3 regions of the Streptomyces sp. NPDC051180 genome follow, and region 1 is predicted to be linked to each of the others. Evidence: riboswitches for the same ligand, from Rfam matches in the RefSeq annotation. Region 1 holds a riboswitch; each other region holds the start of a gene.
The links. A riboswitch is a leader RNA that binds a small molecule or an ion and turns the genes downstream of it on or off. The one in region 1 is predicted to bind thiamine pyrophosphate.

Region 1 (5,493 bases):
CCTGCGCATGGCGTTCCAGAGGACCTGCTCACCCTTCTCGGTCCGGGGCGCGTAGAACTCGAAGGAGTAGGACGTGCCGCCGGAGGCGAGGATCTCGCGCACCGTGCGCGCGCGGTCCGATCGGACGGAAGCGGTACCTAGGGCCATACCGGCAGGTTAGACGTGGTGCGGTGGGCCGCGTATACGGCGTCCGAGTGGTGGACACCTTTTCGGACACCCGGGCAGGCGGGTCAGCCCTCCGCGCGCTCGCGGACCCGCTTGGCCAGGGCGGCGGTCGCGGCGGCCGGGTCGTCGGCCTCGGTGATCGCCCGGACGACGACGATACGGCGGGCACCGGCGTCCAGGACCTCTTCGAGGTTGGTCTCGTCGATGCCGCCGATGGCGAACCAGGGGCGGTCCTGGCGCAGGCCGGCGGCGTACCGCACGAGGTCGAGCCCCGGCGCGTACCGCCCGGGCTTGGTGGGGGTGGGCCAGCAGGGGCCGGTGCAGAAGTAGTCGACGCCGGGTTCGGAGGCGGCCGCGGCCACCTCGCTCTCGGCGTGGCAGGAACGGCCGATAAGGACCCCGTCGCCGAGGATCGCGCGGGCGGCGGGCACGGGCAGGTCGCCCTGGCCGAGGTGGAGCACGTCGGAGCCGATGGCGTGGGCGACGTCGGCCCGGTCGTTCACGGCGAGGAGCCGGCCGTGGCGGCGGGCGGCCTCGGCGAGGACGGCGAGGTGCTCCAGCTCCTCGCCGGCCTCCATGCCCTTGTCGCGGAGCTGGACGACGTCCACGCCGGAGGAGAGGACGGCGTCGAGGAACTCCGGCAGGTCGCCCTCGCGCTTCCGGGCGTCGGTGCACAGGTAGAGCCGGGCGTCGGCGAGCCGCTCACGAGGCGTGGGCATGGGTGGGTTCCCCCCGTTCGTGCGCCGGCGCCGCGGCGCCCGGCCCGCGAGGGGGCCGGGCGCCGCGACACCCGCGGGTGGTGTCTTCGGTGCGTCCGTACGCACCTCGGTGTGTGTGCGTCAGAGAGCGAGCGCCTGGGCGCGGCGCTTCACCTCCGTGCCGCGATTCTCGTTGAGCGCCTGCGCGGGCGTGCCCGGCAGGCTCTCGTCAGGAGTGAAGAGCCACTCCAGCATCTCCTCGTCGGTGAAGCCGTCGTCCCGCAGGACGGTCAGGAGTCCGACGAGGCCCTTGACGATCTTGTCGCCCTGGATGAAGGCGGCGGGAATCTGCAGGGCGTTGTTCTCACCGCGGCGCACGGCGATCAGCTGGCCTTCCTTGATCAGCTGTCGCACGCGCGTCACCTCGACATCGAGCATCTCCGCGATGTCGGGCACGTAGAGCCAGGCGGGGACGAGCGCATCGATCTTTACGTCAATCTCGGTCACGGGACAAGCCTGCCATCCCGGACCGACACCCGATAGCCGGGCCCTACCGGACTGCCGCCTTCAGGGGGACGGACGGGTCCGCGGCGCGGGCCGGGTCGACCGGCGTGGCGGCCTCGATGAGCCTGCGGCCCTGGGCCAGGTCGCGGGGTCGGCCGACGGCGAGCAGGGCCACCGGGGCGCCGTCGCGCAGCCAGAGCACGGACCACGCCTCGTCCGCCGGGTCGCCGCGCCAGAGCAGTTCGTCGGCTCCGGCGTGGTGTCCCGCGTACTGGACGAAGCGGCCGAACTGCTCGGACCAGAAGTAGGGCACGGGGTCGTACGGCCCGGGGTCGGCCCCGGCGATCGTCGTGGCGACCGTGCGGGGGCCCTGGAGCGCGTTGTCCCAGTGGTGGACGAGGAGCCGTTCGCCGTAGCGGGCGGAGGGGAAGGAGGCGCAGTCGCCGACGGCGTACACGTCGGGCAGGGAGGTGCGCAGCCGGTCGTCTGCGGTGACGGCGCCGCTCGGGTCCAGGGCGATGCCGGAGCCGGCGAGCCAGCCGGTGGCGGGGCGGGCGCCGATGCCGACGACGACGGCGTCGGCGGGCAGGGAGCGGCCGTCGGCGAGGACGACCCGGCCGGGTTCGACGGCGTCCACGCGCGCGTGGGTGAGGAGTTCGGCGCCGTGGGCGGCGTACCACCCGGCCATGGGGGCGGCGACCTCGTCGGGCAGGGCGCCGGTGAGGGGGAGTCCGGCCGCCTCGACGACGGTGACGGCGCAGCCGGCCTCGCGCGCGGCGGTGGCGAACTCGGCGCCGATCCATCCGGCGCCGACGACCACGACGGTGTGCCGCCGCTCCAGGACGGGCCCGAGGCGCACGGCGTCGTCGAGGGTCCGCAGCAGGTGGACGCCGGGGACGCCCTCGGTGCCGGGCAGGGTGACGGGGTGGGCGCCGGTGGCGACGACCAGGGTGTCGTATCCGACGGGTCCCGCCTCGGTGTCGACCTCGTGGTCGGCGGCGCGCAGGCCGGTGACGTCGAGGCCGAGGCGGAGTTCGATGCCGAGTTCCTCGAAGTCGACGTCGAAGGCCGAGCCCTCGGCCTTGCCGAGGAGGATCGCCTTGGACAGCGGGGGCCGGTCGTAGGGCTGGTGGGGTTCGGCCCCGATGAGGGTCACGGGGCCGGTGAAGCCCTGTTCCCGCAGGGCGACGGCGGTCTGGACACCCGCCATTCCCGCCCCCACGATCACGACGCGCTGCTGGGCCTGCTCTTGCTCGCTCACCCGACCACCTTACGTATCTGACGGACCATCAGGAAGGAGGGGTCTGTGACCCCTTCCACGGCGGAAGCTAGTCTGGCGGGCGTAAAGCACTCGCGGGAGCCCGGACGACCGGGCTGAGAGGGAGGCTGGAGCGGCCTCCGACCGTACGAACCTGATCCGGGTCATGCCGGCGAAGGGAGGGGCTGGACGCCCATGCGTTCTTCCGATGTCCTCGTGGTCGGGGGCGGCATCATCGGCCTGGTCACGGCCTGGCGGGCCGCGCAGCGCGGACTGCGCACCGCCGTCGTCGACCAGGACCCGGGCGGCGGGGCCGCGCGGGTCGCCGCCGGGATGCTCGCCGCCGTCACCGAACTCCACTACGGCGAGGAGACCCTGCTCGGGCTCAACCTCGCCTCCGCCGAGCGCTATCCCGCGTTCGTCGCCGAACTCGCCGAGGCCACCGGCCACGACGTCGGCCACCGCGCCTGCGGCACCCTCGCCGTCGCCCTGGACGCCGACGACCGGGCCCATCTGCGCGAACTGCACGCCCTCCAGACCCGCTGCGGCCTCACCTCCGAGTGGCTCAGCGGGCGCGACTGCCGCCGTCTCGAACCGATGCTCGCCCCCGGGGTGCGCGGCGGACTGCGGGTGGACGGCGACCACCAGGTCGACCCGCGCCGGCTCGCCGCCGCGCTGCTCGTCGCCTGCGAACGGGCCGGGGTGGTCTTCCACCGCACCCTCGCCGAACGGCTGACGGTGGTACGGGACCGGGCCCGCGGCGCCGTGCTCGGCGGCGGCGAGGAAGTGACGGCCGACCAGGTCGTCCTCGCCGCGGGCAGCCTCAGCGGGCGGCTGGCGGGCGTGCCGCCCGAGGCGGTGCCGCCCGTGCGCCCGGTGAAGGGCCAGGTGCTGCGGCTGCGGGTGCCGCCCGCGTACGCCCCCTTCCTCTCCCGGACCGTCCGGGCCGTCGTCCGCGGCAGCCACGTCTACCTGGTGCCCCGCGAGAACGGCGAGCTGGTCGTCGGCGCCACCAGCGAGGAGCTGGGCTGGGACACGACGGTGACGGCGGGCGGGGTGTACGAGCTGCTGCGCGACGCGCACGAGCTGGTCCCCGGCATCACCGAGCTGCCGCTCACCGAGACCCGGGCCGGCCTGCGCCCCGCGTCGCCGGACAACGCGCCCCTGCTCGGCCCCACCGTCCTGCCCGGCCTCCACCTGGCCACCGGCCACTACCGCAACGGGGTCCTCCTCACCCCCGTCACCGGCGACGTCATGGCCGAGGTCCTCACCACGGGCGTCCTCCCCGACCAGGCCCGCCCCTTCACCCCCCGCCGTTTCTCCTCCGTACGTCTGGAGCAGCCCGCATGAGCGTGCCCGTCACCGTGTCCGTCAACGGAGAACCCCGCGAGCTCTCCGGTCCCGTCTCCCTCGACGTCCTCGTCGCGAGTCTGAGCACCGCGCCCACCGGGGTCGCGGCGGCCGTCAACGAGACGGTCGTCCCCCGCGGCGAGTGGGCGGCGACGCTGCTCGGCGACGGCGACCGGGTGGAGGTCCTGACCGCGGTGCAGGGGGGCTGAGTGCGATGTCCGACGACGTGTTCCTGCTCGGCGGCGCCGAGTTCTCCTCCCGCCTGATCATGGGCACCGGCGGCGCCCCCAGCCTCGACGTCCTCGAACGCTCCCTGGTCGCCAGCGGCACCGAGCTCACGACCGTCGCGATGCGGCGCCTCGACCCGACCGTCCAGGGCTCGGTCCTCTCCGTCCTCGACCGGCTCGGCATCCGGGTCCTGCCCAACACGGCCGGCTGCTTCACCGCCGGAGAGGCCGTCCTGACCGCCCGGCTCGCCCGGGAGGCGCTCGGCACCGACTGGATCAAGCTGGAGGTCGTCGCCGACGAGCGGACCCTGCTGCCGGACGGGGAGGAGCTGCTGAACGCGGCGGAGACCCTGGTCGACGACGGCTTCACGGTCCTGCCGTACACCAACGACGACCCCGTCCTCGCCCGGAAGCTGGAGGACGTGGGGTGCGCGGCGATCATGCCGCTCGGCTCCCCGATCGGCTCCGGCCTCGGCATCCGCAACCCGCACAACTTCCGGCTGATCACCGAGCGGGCGGGGGTGCCGGTCATCCTCGACGCGGGCGCGGGCACCGCGTCGGACGCGGCGCTCGCCATGGAGCTGGGCTGCGCGGCGGTGATGCTGGCGTCGGCGGTGACCCGGGCGCAGGAGCCGGTCCTCATGGCCTCGGCGATGCGGCACGCGGTCGAGGCGGGCCGGCTGGCGCACCGGGCCGGCCGCATCCCCCGCCGCCACTTCGCGGAGGCGTCCTCCCCCGCGGAGGGCCGCGCCCACCTGGACCCGGAGCGTCCCGCGTTCTGAGCCGCGGCGGCTGCGGCGCTCGTCACAGCTGCGCTGCAGTACCGGCCCGTGGGCACGGGGGCCGTGTCCACGGCTCGTAGACTCGACGCCGTGGACACGACCCTTCAGGACCCCCTCGTCGGGCGGCTGCTCGACGGCCGCTACCGCGTCGACGCGCGCATCGCCGTCGGCGGGATGGCCACGGTCTACCGGGCCGTCGACACCCGCCTCGACCGGGTGCTCGCGCTCAAGGTGATGCATCCGGCCCTCGCGGCCGACGCCGTCTTCGTCGAGCGCTTCATCCGCGAGGCCAAGTCCGTCGCCCGGCTCGCCCACCCCAACGTCGTGGGCGTCTTCGACCAGGGCGCCGAGGGCGCCTACGTCTACCTGGCCATGGAGTACGTCGCCGGCTGCACGCTCCGCGACGTCCTGCGCGAGCGCGGCGCCCTCTCGCCCCGTGCCGCGCTCGACATCCTGGAGCCGGTGCTCGCCGCGCTCGGCGCCGCGCACCGGGCCGGGTTCGTGCACCG
Region 2 (5,493 bases), on a different contig from region 1:
TCACTCCTTGTGATCTGCTAGCGGGTGCAGCACGATTGCGTCAAGAGGGCCGTGGGGGATCATTCCTGGCCGTTTCGGTCACAGCTTTCAGCAGCTGTGTTTACACAACTGCTCCATCTACTGCGGGGTACATGATGCGAGAGTCGGTTCAGGCCGAGGTCCTGATGAGCTTCCTCGTCTCCGAGGAGCTCTCCTTCAAGATCCCGGTTGAGCTGCGATACGAGGCTCGGGATCCGTACGCGGTGCGCATGACCTTCCACCTCCCCGGAGACGCGCCGGTCACCTGGGCGTTCGGCAGGGAGCTGCTGCTCGACGGGATCAACCGCCCCAGCGGGGACGGCGACGTGCACATCGCACCGACCGAACCCGAGGGGCTGTCCGACGTCTCCATCCGGCTCCAGGTCGGCGGCGACCGCGCTCTGTTCCGCGCGAGCGCGCCGCCGCTGGTCGCCTTCCTGGACCGCACGGACAAGCTCGTCCCGCTCGGTCAGGAGCGGAACCTCGGGGACTTCGAGGACAACCTGGAGGCCGCGCTCGGACGGATCCTCGCCGAGGAGAACGCCGGACCCGCCTGAGCCCTCACTTCGCGCGCCGGCGGCGTCCTCCCCGTGCCGCCGCCGCCTTGCGGCCACCGGTGCCCGGCCGGGTGTCCGCGTCCGCCCGGTCGGCGGAGACGACCAGCGCCGCCAGCGCCGTGGTGAGCGGGACGGAGGCCACCAGACCGATCGAACCGACCAGCGTCCGGACGATCTCCACGGCGACCAACTCGCTGTTGGCGACCGTCCCCATGCTGCTCTGCGCGATCGAGAAGAGCAGCAGCAGCGGCAGTGCGGCGCCCGCGTAGGCCAGGACCAGGGTGTTCACGACCGACGCGATGTGGTCACGGCCGATCCGGATGCCCGCCCGGTACAGGGCGCGCGGCCCCATGCCCGGATCGGCCTGGTGCAGCTCCCAGACCGCGGAGGTCTGGGTCACCGTCACGTCGTCGAGCACGCCCAGCGAACCGATGATGATGCTCGCGAGGAGAAGCCCGGACATGTCGATCTCCGGGTACAGGCCGTGGATCAGACCGGTGTTGTCGTCGGTGTTGCCGCTCAGCGAGGCCCAGCCGATGAAGACCGACCCGAGCAGCCCGATGAGCAGCAGGGAGATCAGCGTGCCGAGCACCGCGACCGAGGTGCGGGCCGACAGGCCGTGACACATGTAGAGCGCGATCAGCATGATCGCACTCGATCCGACCACCGCAACGACCAGCGGATTCGAGCCCTCCAGGATCGCCGGCAGGATGAAGAACGTCAGCACCAGGAAGCTCACGGCGAGCGCGATCAGCGCCATCAGCCCCCGCATCCGGCCGACGAGGACGACCGCGAGCGCGAAGATCCCGGCGAGGACCGCCATGGGCAGCTTCCGGTTCACGTCCGTCACCGAGTACTGCAGATCGCGCGGGGCATCGGGGGCGTACGCCACCACCACGCCCTGCCCCTCGTGCAGTTGGCGCGGTGCGTCCGGCTGGACGATCTCGACGAACGTCCGGCCCTTCTCCGGGCCGCTGGCGACCTCGACCGTCGCCTTCGCGCACTCCCCCCGCTGGGCGTTGACCGCCTCGCGGCCCTCCGGGGTGGAGGTGTCCCCGGTCGGTGGGGTCTGGGCGGCGTTCACGGACGCGCAGTCGACCTTCTCGACGTCGACGACCTTGCCCTGCTCTGTCTGCCGGTCGAAGCCGACCCCGGTGCGCTCGTGCGCCGGGGTCCCGCCCGGCCACAGCACCATCAGGCCGACCACGACGGCGGTCGCGAACGGGATCAGCACGGCGGCGATGACCTTGCGCAGGTGCCGGGAGACGGGGGCGGCCGGGCCGTGGCTGTGACTGTGCCCGTGTCCGTGTCCATGGGAGGAACCCGCGGCGGGACCGGGCCCGTGGTCGTGGTCGTGGCCGTGGGAAGGGCCTCGGGACGGTCCGTTGCCGTGCCCGGGGGAGGGCGGCGGGCCGTGGTCGGGACCGTGGGCGTGGCCGTGGGGCTCAGGGGGCTGATGGGGGGAGGTCACCGACCGATCATCGCAAGAACGTCGGGGGCCCACTGTTCAGCACGCCAGGGATGACGCTAGCGTGGTGACACCTTTGCACACGCGGGAGCTCGGAGCACCGGGCTGAGAGGGCGCTGATCACCGTACGCACGTACGGGAGGAGGCTGCGCCGACCGCCGAACCTGTTACCGGGTAATGCCGGCGTAGGGAGATCGGTCTCATGACCATTCAGGATGCACGCACGCCTGCCTCCGACCAGGACGGGACCCCCGTCGACGGCGGGCGCACGCCCGGCTGGCACAAGGGGTACGTCGAGGGTTCGCGCCCCGACCTCCGGGTGCCGGTCCGTCAGGTGCACCTCACCAACGGCAAGGACGTCACGCTGTACGACACGTCCGGCCCGTACACCGACCCCACCATCGACACCGACGTCCGGCGGGGCCTTCCGCCGCTGCGCGAGAACTGGATCATCGCGCGCGGCGACACCGAGGAGTACGCGGGCCGCCCGGTCCGCCCCGAGGACGACGGCATCAAGCACACCTCGCCGCGCGGCGGCGGGCTGAAGAACCTCGACGCGGTCTTCCCCGGCCGTCCGCGCCTGCCGCGCCGGGGCCGCGACGGCCAGGCCGTCACGCAGCTCGCGTACGCCCGCCGGGGCGAGATCACCCCGGAGATGGAGTACGTCGCGATCCGCGAGAACGTCTCCCCCGAGGTCGTCCGCGAGGAGATCGCCGCGGGCCGGGCCGTCCTCCCGGCGAACGTGAACCACCCGGAGATCGAGCCGATGATCATCGGCAAGCGGTTCCTGGTGAAGGTGAACGCCAACATCGGCAACTCCGCCGTCACCTCCTCCATCGAGGAGGAGGTGGAGAAGATGACCTGGGCGACCAAGTGGGGCGCCGACACGGTCATGGACCTGTCCACGGGCCGCAACATCCACACCACCCGCGAGTGGGTGCTGCGCAACTCCCCCGTGCCGATCGGCACCGTGCCGCTCTACCAGGCGCTGGAGAAGGTCGACGGCAGGGCCGAGGACCTGACCTGGGAGATCTACAAGGACACGGTCATCGAGCAGGCCGAGCAGGGCGTCGACTACATGACCGTCCACGCCGGCGTGCTGCTGCCGTACGTGCCCCTCACCGCCCGCCGCAAGACCGGCATCGTCTCGCGCGGCGGCTCGATCATGGCCGCCTGGTGTCTCGCGCACCACAAGGAGAACTTCCTCTACACGAACTTCGAGGAGCTCTGCGAGATCCTGGCGGCGTACGACGTCACCTACTCGCTCGGCGACGGCCTGCGCCCCGGTTCGATCGCCGACGCCAACGACGAGGCCCAGTTCGCGGAGCTGCGCACCCTCGGCGAGCTCAACACGATCGCCAAGCGGCACAACGTGCAGACGATGATCGAGGGCCCCGGGCACGTCCCGATGCACAAGATCAAGGAGAACATCGACCTCCAGCAGGAGATCTGCGAGGAGGCGCCGTTCTACACGCTCGGCCCGCTGACCACCGACGTGGCGCCCGCCTACGACCACATCACCTCCGGCATCGGCGCGGCCATGATCGCCTGGTGGGGCACCGCGATGCTCTGCTACGTCACGCCCAAGGAGCACCTGGGCCTGCCCAACCGGGACGACGTCAAGACGGGCGTCATCACCTACAAGATCGCCGCCCACGCCGCGGACCTCGCCAAGGGCCACCCGGGCGCGCAGGAATGGGACGACGCGCTCTCGGACGCCCGCTTCGAGTTCCGCTGGGAGGACCAGTTCAACCTGGCCCTAGACCCGGTCACGGCCCGCGAGTTCCACGACGAGACCCTGCCCGCGGAGCCCGCGAAGACCGCCCACTTCTGCTCGATGTGCGGTCCGAAGTTCTGCTCCATGAAGATCTCCCAGGACATCCGCCGCGAACACGGCGGCACCCAGCAGGAGATCGAGGCCGGCATGGCGGAGAAGTCCGCCGAGTTCGCCGCGAGCGGCAACCGCGTCTACCTGCCCCTGGCGGACTGACCCCGTCCCGGTGGCTGTTCACCGGCCCGCGGCTCCGGGGGGAGCCGCGGGCCGGTGGTGTGTCAGGGGTGGGGCGGGGTCGGGGAGCCGGTGGGCGGGGTGGTGGCGGCGAGCGCGTCGCGGAGGAAGGGGAGGATGCCGCGTTCCAGCAGGGCGCGGCGCCAGGCGTCGCGGGCGAGCGACAGCTCGTCGTCGGGCGGGCCGGCGGCGCTGACCTCGACCGGGCTGTTGCGCAGGGCGGTCATGAGGAGTCCGGCGGCGGCGCAGAGCAGGCCGGCCGCGGCGAGGACGCCGAAGACCAGACCGGCGGTGAGCAGGGTCGCGCCGAAGACCACGGTGGGTGCGAGGGCGTGGAGGACGGCGCCGACCAGCAGGAAGATGACGGAGGCCGCGCCGGCGAGGACCGGCACCATGACGGTGAAGATGGCGACGACGCCCGCGCCGGGGCCGGGGCGGTCGGCGGTCGGCGCCGGGGCCCGGGTCCCGAGGGCGGTGCGGTTCTGCTCGCGCACCTTCACGAAGTGGTCGTACTCCTCGGCCGCCGCGCTGGTCACCAGGGTCGTCGCGTTCAGGGTCATGGCGCGCAGCTGCGCGACCGTGAGCCGGGTGCCGACTCCGGCGAGATCCGGACGTGCGTGGGCGGTGCTCAGTGCGTCGTCGAGGACACGCTCGTACTCGGCGCGATCCTCGGTCAGCAGGTGCGGAGCCACGTTCATGTGCATCCCCCGATGCTCCGTGAGCCCACGTCAGCCGTGCGAAGCGGTCGGCTGGGGGGAAACGGAGGAGAGCCTGCTTCGGATGACCCGATGGTATTGCGGTGACGCCACGCCCTGACAGGGTGTTTCCGGAATTCGCCCTCCCCGGATGCGCAGCGTTATGCGTCAGCCGTTCAGGGGGAGTTGGACGACCAGTAGCTTTCCGGCCATGGTCACGCCGCCGTCCATGGCGATCGCGAGTCCGTCGGCGTAGACGTGCGGTCCGTCGACGACGGGGCCTCCGCCTCCCTCGCCCTCCTCCGTGCCGACCTGCCCGAGGAGGTACGGGATGGGGCTGTGGCCGTGGACGATCCGGTGGCCGCCGTAGGTGGAGAGGAGCTCCTGGACGGCCTCGGGGCCGCCCTCGTCGCGGAAGGCGAAGCGCTTGGTGAACTTCCGGAACACGTCCCAGACTTCGTCGGCGTCGTTCCGGGTGAGGATCTCGTGGACGGTGTCGTTGACGTCCTCGATCGTCGTGCCGTACTCGAGGTACGCGGTGGTGTCGGAGTGCAGGAGGAGGTGGTCGTCCTCCCGCACCACGGCGTCGAGGCGGGACATCCACTGGAGGTGGACGTCCTGGAGCCGGTCCATGTCGTGCTTCTGGCCGCCGTTGAGCAGCCAGGCGGCCTGGAAGGTGGCGGTGCCGGCGCCGGAGTTGACCGGCGTGTCGCCGAAGCGCTTGGCGCCGATGAGGAGCAGCTCGTG
Region 3 (5,493 bases), on a different contig from region 1:
CTCCTCCTAGGGAGGGCACCGCCTTGGATCCCTTTCCGCAGCCGTCGAGGCGTAAGGAAGAGACGGCTCAGCGAGGCCGATTCGAGATCGACCTGACGACGTTCACCCTCGGTTAGAGCGTACGTCGAGGGCGGCGGCGGCTTCGACAACTGCCTCTGCAGCTTCCGTTGTCAGCGCTTCCACGGTGAGCGAGTTACCGGGAAGTGTGTGCAAGGCGAGGACAGATCCTCTGACCACCGACTCGATATCCGCATAGCCGACCTTGACGCCTGCCTCCTGGCACTCGCGTAGTGCAGCAATAGCACGTTCTCGCACTGCCTCTACGGTGGTCATCTCAGGAGTGGTATGCCCCATGGGTCGGCACACCACGATTGAGTCCAGGTTGGATGGATCGGAGGCGCTCGATTTGACGGTGCTGGTGCTCATTTCCGCCTTGACCGGCTGGACTGCAGTAATCACCAATCCGGCAACCTCCAGTGCCTTTACCAACTCGACCCAGCCGGTGATGCGTGCTTGGTGAAAGGTGAAGGCGAGGAGGCCGTTCGGCTTGAGCAGGCGCGAGCACTCTTTCCATACGGCGGCGATGGCGCGACCGAACTCCGCGGGATCAGCGGATTGAACCTCCTCTACGTGGCGTGTTGTGGCGGACCGCACCGGGTAGTCGGCAAAAGGACGGATTCGGCGAAGCCAGGCGTGGAAGAAGTCGGCGAGTTCACTGTAGTGGACGTTGTCCATGAATGGAGGGTCGGTGATGACCAAGTCGACTGAAGCATCCGGGAGCTCGAACGAGGAGGAGGGGCCGCAGTCGACATAGGCGCCGACTTTCCCTTGCTCGAAGGCTTCGTGGTTCCCTATTGCCAGAGAAAGAGGCTGCGACAGTCCAAACACGCGCTCTGAGCTGTCGTTCACCGGCGCGATGTCATGCGGATGGCGCTTGTATTCCCATGCGCGGATGATGCGCGACTGGTAGAGCGTGGAGAAAGCCCCGGAGGAGGCGGGTGTTCCCCACGGGTGCGCCTCGAGCGGCGTCCGCTCCGGCTTCAGAACGTGATTGGAAAACATGTGGCGGACAGCTCCGGTTCCTTCGCCCTTGAAGGAACAGAAGAGGTTGTTGAACTCCAGCACGCCGGAGAAAAGCGCGGCCAGCGCCTCACGCTCCGAACCTCGATCGAGGTCACGAATTGCCGCACCGAGAAGCCCGAGACTGTAGAGTTGCCGGGCATTGAAGAACTGCTGCCACTCGCGGTAGTTCCAGCGGATTGCCTGCCGGGTGTTGTGTCCGTCGTCGAGGACGCCGACGGGCAGTACGAGCTCGGAGCGTCGCTCCTCCAGAAGCTTCTCCGCTTCTGCGTAGAGGGCCCGGTCGAAGTCGTCGATCGGTTCGTACCGACGTGTCCCGTCAGCGTCGAGTACCTGCTTCGCATACATCTGGAACCGCGGAGGCTGATCCCCGAGGGCGTTGATGACCTTTGTCGTATGGCCTTGCGAGCAGGTCATGTTCGCACGGTTGACCGGTCCCGTCAGGCTTGAGGTGCGGCCGCAGCGGTGGCACGTGAGGTGATCGTCCTCCACCACGTTGACGATCACGACTGCGTGACAATGCGGACACGTCGCCCTGCTGGTCGGGTACTTCTTGGGGTAGGCGTGCTGTGCGAAGACGTACCGGCTGAACAGTTCCACCGGAGGCGCGTCAGGGGCGCACTGCGGGCAAGCAGCCAGGCCGACCCAGAAGTAGTAGAGAACAGGCCGGCCGTGCTTGTCCCGGTGCAGGCGGTCGATCTCGTGGCGAACCTGGGTCTCGACCTTGTCGAACGCGCGGTCCAAGCGCGAGCGGTCCCAAGGAGCCAATGCCTGCCGTTGCACCAGAGTGGCAACAGGATTGATGTCTCTGCCGACCACCTTCGCGCCCAGCTTGGCCGCCTCGGCGAGCGTGGTCCCCGAGCCGGCGAACGGGTCGCAGACGACAAGGCCATCGAGTCGCAGTGCGTTGCTGTAGCACTCGATCGCGTCCTGCTCGTCCTCCGCGACCGCGGCGGCCAGGATGCCGCGGAAAACGGAGCCGAGTCGCTGCGCCCACCACTTGTGGGTGTGCGTCGCCGGACGGTGGACTTCCTTACGCCAAGATTCCCGCTCGGCAGCAGCGGACACGACTCCTGCAGGAAAGCCGGTCTCCAGCGCCGTCGTAGCCGGGACCGCACTCCGGATGATCAGCGTCGGGCCGTCTTCCGCAGTGGCGAACATGCTCTCCTGCTCGAAGATCGTCACTTGTACCTCCAGGTTCATCCAAGTATCTCCGGTCACCGGCATCACGCGGCCGGCCCACCACACGACACCGCGGACCGGGCCGTCTCCGGGCCGTCCGAAGGCGGACCCGGACGGCCCTGGGCGGACCCGGACGGCCCGGGGCGGCTGGGGCCGGTGGGCGGAAGCCCTGGGAACGGGGAAGTGTCTGCGACACTGGTAGCACCATGCCCAAGCCCGGAGAACTCACTTTCGTCGCCCCCCGCGGAGCCAAGAAGCCGCCGCGGCACCTGGCCGACCTCACGCCTGCCGAGCGGAAGGAGGCTGTCGCCGCGATCGGCGAGAAGCCGTTCCGTGCGAAGCAGCTGTCCACGCACTACTTCGCGCGCTACGCGCACGACCCGGCGGAGTGGACGGACATTCCGGCCGCCTCGCGGGAGAAGCTGGCGGGGGAGCTGCTGCCGGACCTGATGTCGGTGGTGCGGCACATCTCGTGCGACGACGACACGACCCGCAAGACGCTGTGGCGGCTGCACGACGGCACGCTGGTGGAGTCGGTGCTGATGCGCTACCCGGACCGGGTGACGATGTGCATCTCCTCGCAGGCGGGGTGCGGGATGAACTGCCCGTTCTGCGCGACGGGGCAGGCGGGGCTCGACCGGAACCTCTCGACGGCCGAGATCGTGCACCAGATCGTGGACGGGATGCGGGCCCTGCGGGACGGGGAGGTGCCCGGGGGACCGGCGCGGCTCTCCAACATCGTGTTCATGGGCATGGGGGAGCCGCTCGCGAACTACAAGCGGGTGGTCGGGTCGATCCGCCGGCTGACGGACCCGGAGCCGGACGGCCTCGGTCTGTCGCAGCGCGGCATCACGGTCTCGACCGTGGGTCTGGTGCCCGCGATGCTCCGCTTCGCCGACGAGGGCTTCAAGTGCCGCCTCGCGGTCTCGCTGCACGCGCCGGACGACGAGCTGCGCGACACCCTGGTGCCGGTCAACACGCGCTGGAAGGTCCGCGAGGTCCTCGACGCGGCGTGGGAGTACGCGGAGAAGTCCGGGCGCCGGATCTCCATCGAGTACGCCCTGATCCGGGACATCAACGACCAGGCGTGGCGGGGCGACCTGCTGGGCCGGCTGCTCAAGGGCAAGCGGGTGCACGTCAACCTGATCCCGCTGAACCCGACGCCCGGTTCCAAGTGGACCGCGTCGCGCCCGGAGGACGAGAAGGCGTTCGTCGAGGCCATCGCGCGCCACGGTGTGCCGGTGACCGTGCGGGACACCAGGGGCCAGGAGATCGACGGTGCCTGTGGACAGCTCGCGGCCGCCGAACGCTGACCTTGTAGTCTGAGCTCGAACACATCTTCATATTCCGACAGGGGAGCGCCACAGCGCTGAGAGTGCGGTCACCGTAGGACCGCAGACCCTCTGAACCTTGCCCAGGTCATTCTGGGTAGGAAGTTCGGTCGCAACTCGAGCTGTTGCGCCCTGCCCACCCTCGGGTGGGCGGGGCCGCGTCTCTTCCTGGTCATCCCCAGGAGGACATTCAAGTGAGCATCAAGAAGGCCGCCGCCGCGGCGCTCGCCGCGGCGATCGGCGTCACCGGTCTCGCCGCGTGCGGCACCGACGACGTCCGGGAGGCGGCCGGCAAGACCGACCGGCCCGCGCCGAAGACCGTGACGCTGGTGAGCCACGACTCGTTCAACGCCTCCAAGGAGGTGCTGGCGGCGTTCACCGCGCAGACGGGGTTCACCGTCAAGGTGCTGAAGAGCGGCGACGCCGGCGAGGCCGTCAACAAGGAGATCCTGACCAAGGGCTCCCCGCAGGGCGACGTCTTCTTCGGCGTCGACAACACGCTGCTGTCCCGCGCCCTCGACAACGGGATCTTCGTCCCGTACGAGGCGAAGGGCGTGGACCGGGTCCAGGCCGCGTACCGGCTCGACAAGGAGAACCGGGTCACGCCGATCGACTCCGGCGACATCTGCGTCAACTACGACAAGAAGTACTTCGCCGACAAGAAGCTGGCCCCGCCGGTCACCTTCGACGACCTGGCGAAGCCGGCGTACAAGGACCTGCTGGTCGTGGAGAACCCCGAGCGGTCCTCCCCGGGCCTCGGCTTCCTCCTCGGCACGGCCGCGCAGTACGGCGACGACGGCTGGCAGGACTACTGGAAGAAGCTCCGGGCCAACGGCGTGAAGACCGTCGACAGCTGGGAGCTCGCCTACAACCAGGAGTTCTCCGGCTCGGCCGGCGGCAAGCAGGCCAAGGGCGACCGGCCGCTGGTCGTCAGCTACGCCTCCAGCCCGCCCGTCGAGGTGCTGTACGGCGAGCCGCAGCCCAAGGTCGCGCCCACCGGCGTCTCCACCGGCACCTGCTTCCGGCAGACCGAGTTCGCGGGCCTGCTGAACGGGGCGAAGAACCCCGAGGGCGGCAAGGCGCTGATCGACTTCCTGATCTCCCGGACGTTCCAGGAGGACATGCCGCTGCAGATGTTCGTGAACCCGGTGGCGAAGGACGCGGCGCTGCCCGAGCTGTTCACGAAGCACGGCGTGGTCGTCGACAAGCCGCAGACCATGGCGCCCGAGAAGATCGCCGAGAAGCGTGACGCGTGGATCCAGCAGTGGTCGTCGCTCGTCCTGAAGTAAGGCGCGGCCTCAAGGGGAGCGCGGCGCGGCTGGGGCTGATGGCCCTGCCCGTCGCGTTCTTCGGGGTCTTCTTCGCCTGGCCCGTCGCCTCGATCGTGGAGCGCGGGCTGCGCCCGGACGGCACCTGGCGGTTCGACCGGATCGGCGAGACGCTGAGCCGGCCGGACATCCTCGACGTCCTCGGCTTCACCGCCTGGCAGGCGCTCGCCTCGACCGCGCTGACGCTGGTCGTGGCGCTGCCCGGGGCGTACGTCTTCGCCCGCTTCGACTTCCCCGGCAAGAACGTCCTGCGGGCCGTCGTCACCGTGCCGTTCGTGCTGCCGACCGTCCTGGTCGGCACCGCGTTCCTGGCGCTGGTCGGCCGCGGCGGCCTCACCGACGAGCTGTGGGGGCTGCGGCTCGACACCAGCGTGTGGGCCATCCTCCTCGCCCACGTCTTCTTCAACTACGCCGTCGTCGTGCGGACCGTCGGCGGCCTCTGGTCACAGCTCGACCCGCGCCAGGAGGAGGCCGCCCGGGTCCTCGGCGCCTCGCGCTGGACGGCCTGGCGGACCGTCACGCTGCCGGCCCTGGTGCCGGCGGTCTCGGCGGCCGCGCTGATGGTCTTCCTC

Region 2: linked by a shared signal. The riboswitch ahead of thiC (phosphomethylpyrimidine synthase ThiC) and the one ahead of thiO (glycine oxidase ThiO) in region 1 are both predicted to bind thiamine pyrophosphate.
Region 3: linked by a shared signal. The riboswitch ahead of AB0424_RS23340 (thiamine ABC transporter substrate-binding protein) and the one ahead of thiO (glycine oxidase ThiO) in region 1 are both predicted to bind thiamine pyrophosphate.

What each region holds. Positions count from the first base shown of each region.
Region 1 is NZ_JBFBBC010000002.1:368,384-373,876, forward strand. It holds gene metF (methylenetetrahydrofolate reductase [NAD(P)H]) at 1-147, opposite strand, end outside; gene thiE (thiamine phosphate synthase) at 231-884, opposite strand; gene AB0424_RS05110 (Rv2175c family DNA-binding protein) at 1,005-1,370, opposite strand; gene AB0424_RS05115 (FAD-dependent oxidoreductase) at 1,414-2,628, opposite strand; TPP riboswitch at 2,711-2,823, shown strand; gene thiO (glycine oxidase ThiO) at 2,821-3,975, shown strand; gene thiS (sulfur carrier protein ThiS) at 3,972-4,184, shown strand; gene AB0424_RS05130 (thiazole synthase) at 4,190-4,984, shown strand; gene pknB (Stk1 family PASTA domain-containing Ser/Thr kinase) at 5,075-5,493, shown strand, end outside.
Region 2 is NZ_JBFBBC010000003.1:304,982-310,474, forward strand. It holds gene AB0424_RS08140 (SsgA family sporulation/cell division regulator) at 135-575, shown strand; gene AB0424_RS08145 (YibE/F family protein) at 580-2,046, opposite strand; TPP riboswitch at 2,118-2,252, shown strand; gene thiC (phosphomethylpyrimidine synthase ThiC) at 2,246-4,033, shown strand; gene AB0424_RS08155 (hypothetical protein) at 4,096-4,755, opposite strand; gene AB0424_RS08160 (metallophosphoesterase) at 4,915-5,493, opposite strand, start outside.
Region 3 is NZ_JBFBBC010000013.1:146,357-151,849, forward strand. It holds gene AB0424_RS23325 (hypothetical protein) at 1-116, shown strand, start outside; gene AB0424_RS23330 (DNA methyltransferase) at 103-2,265, opposite strand; gene rlmN (23S rRNA (adenine(2503)-C(2))-methyltransferase RlmN) at 2,469-3,575, shown strand; TPP riboswitch at 3,605-3,715, shown strand; gene AB0424_RS23340 (thiamine ABC transporter substrate-binding protein) at 3,788-4,882, shown strand; gene AB0424_RS23345 (iron ABC transporter permease) at 4,921-5,493, shown strand, end outside.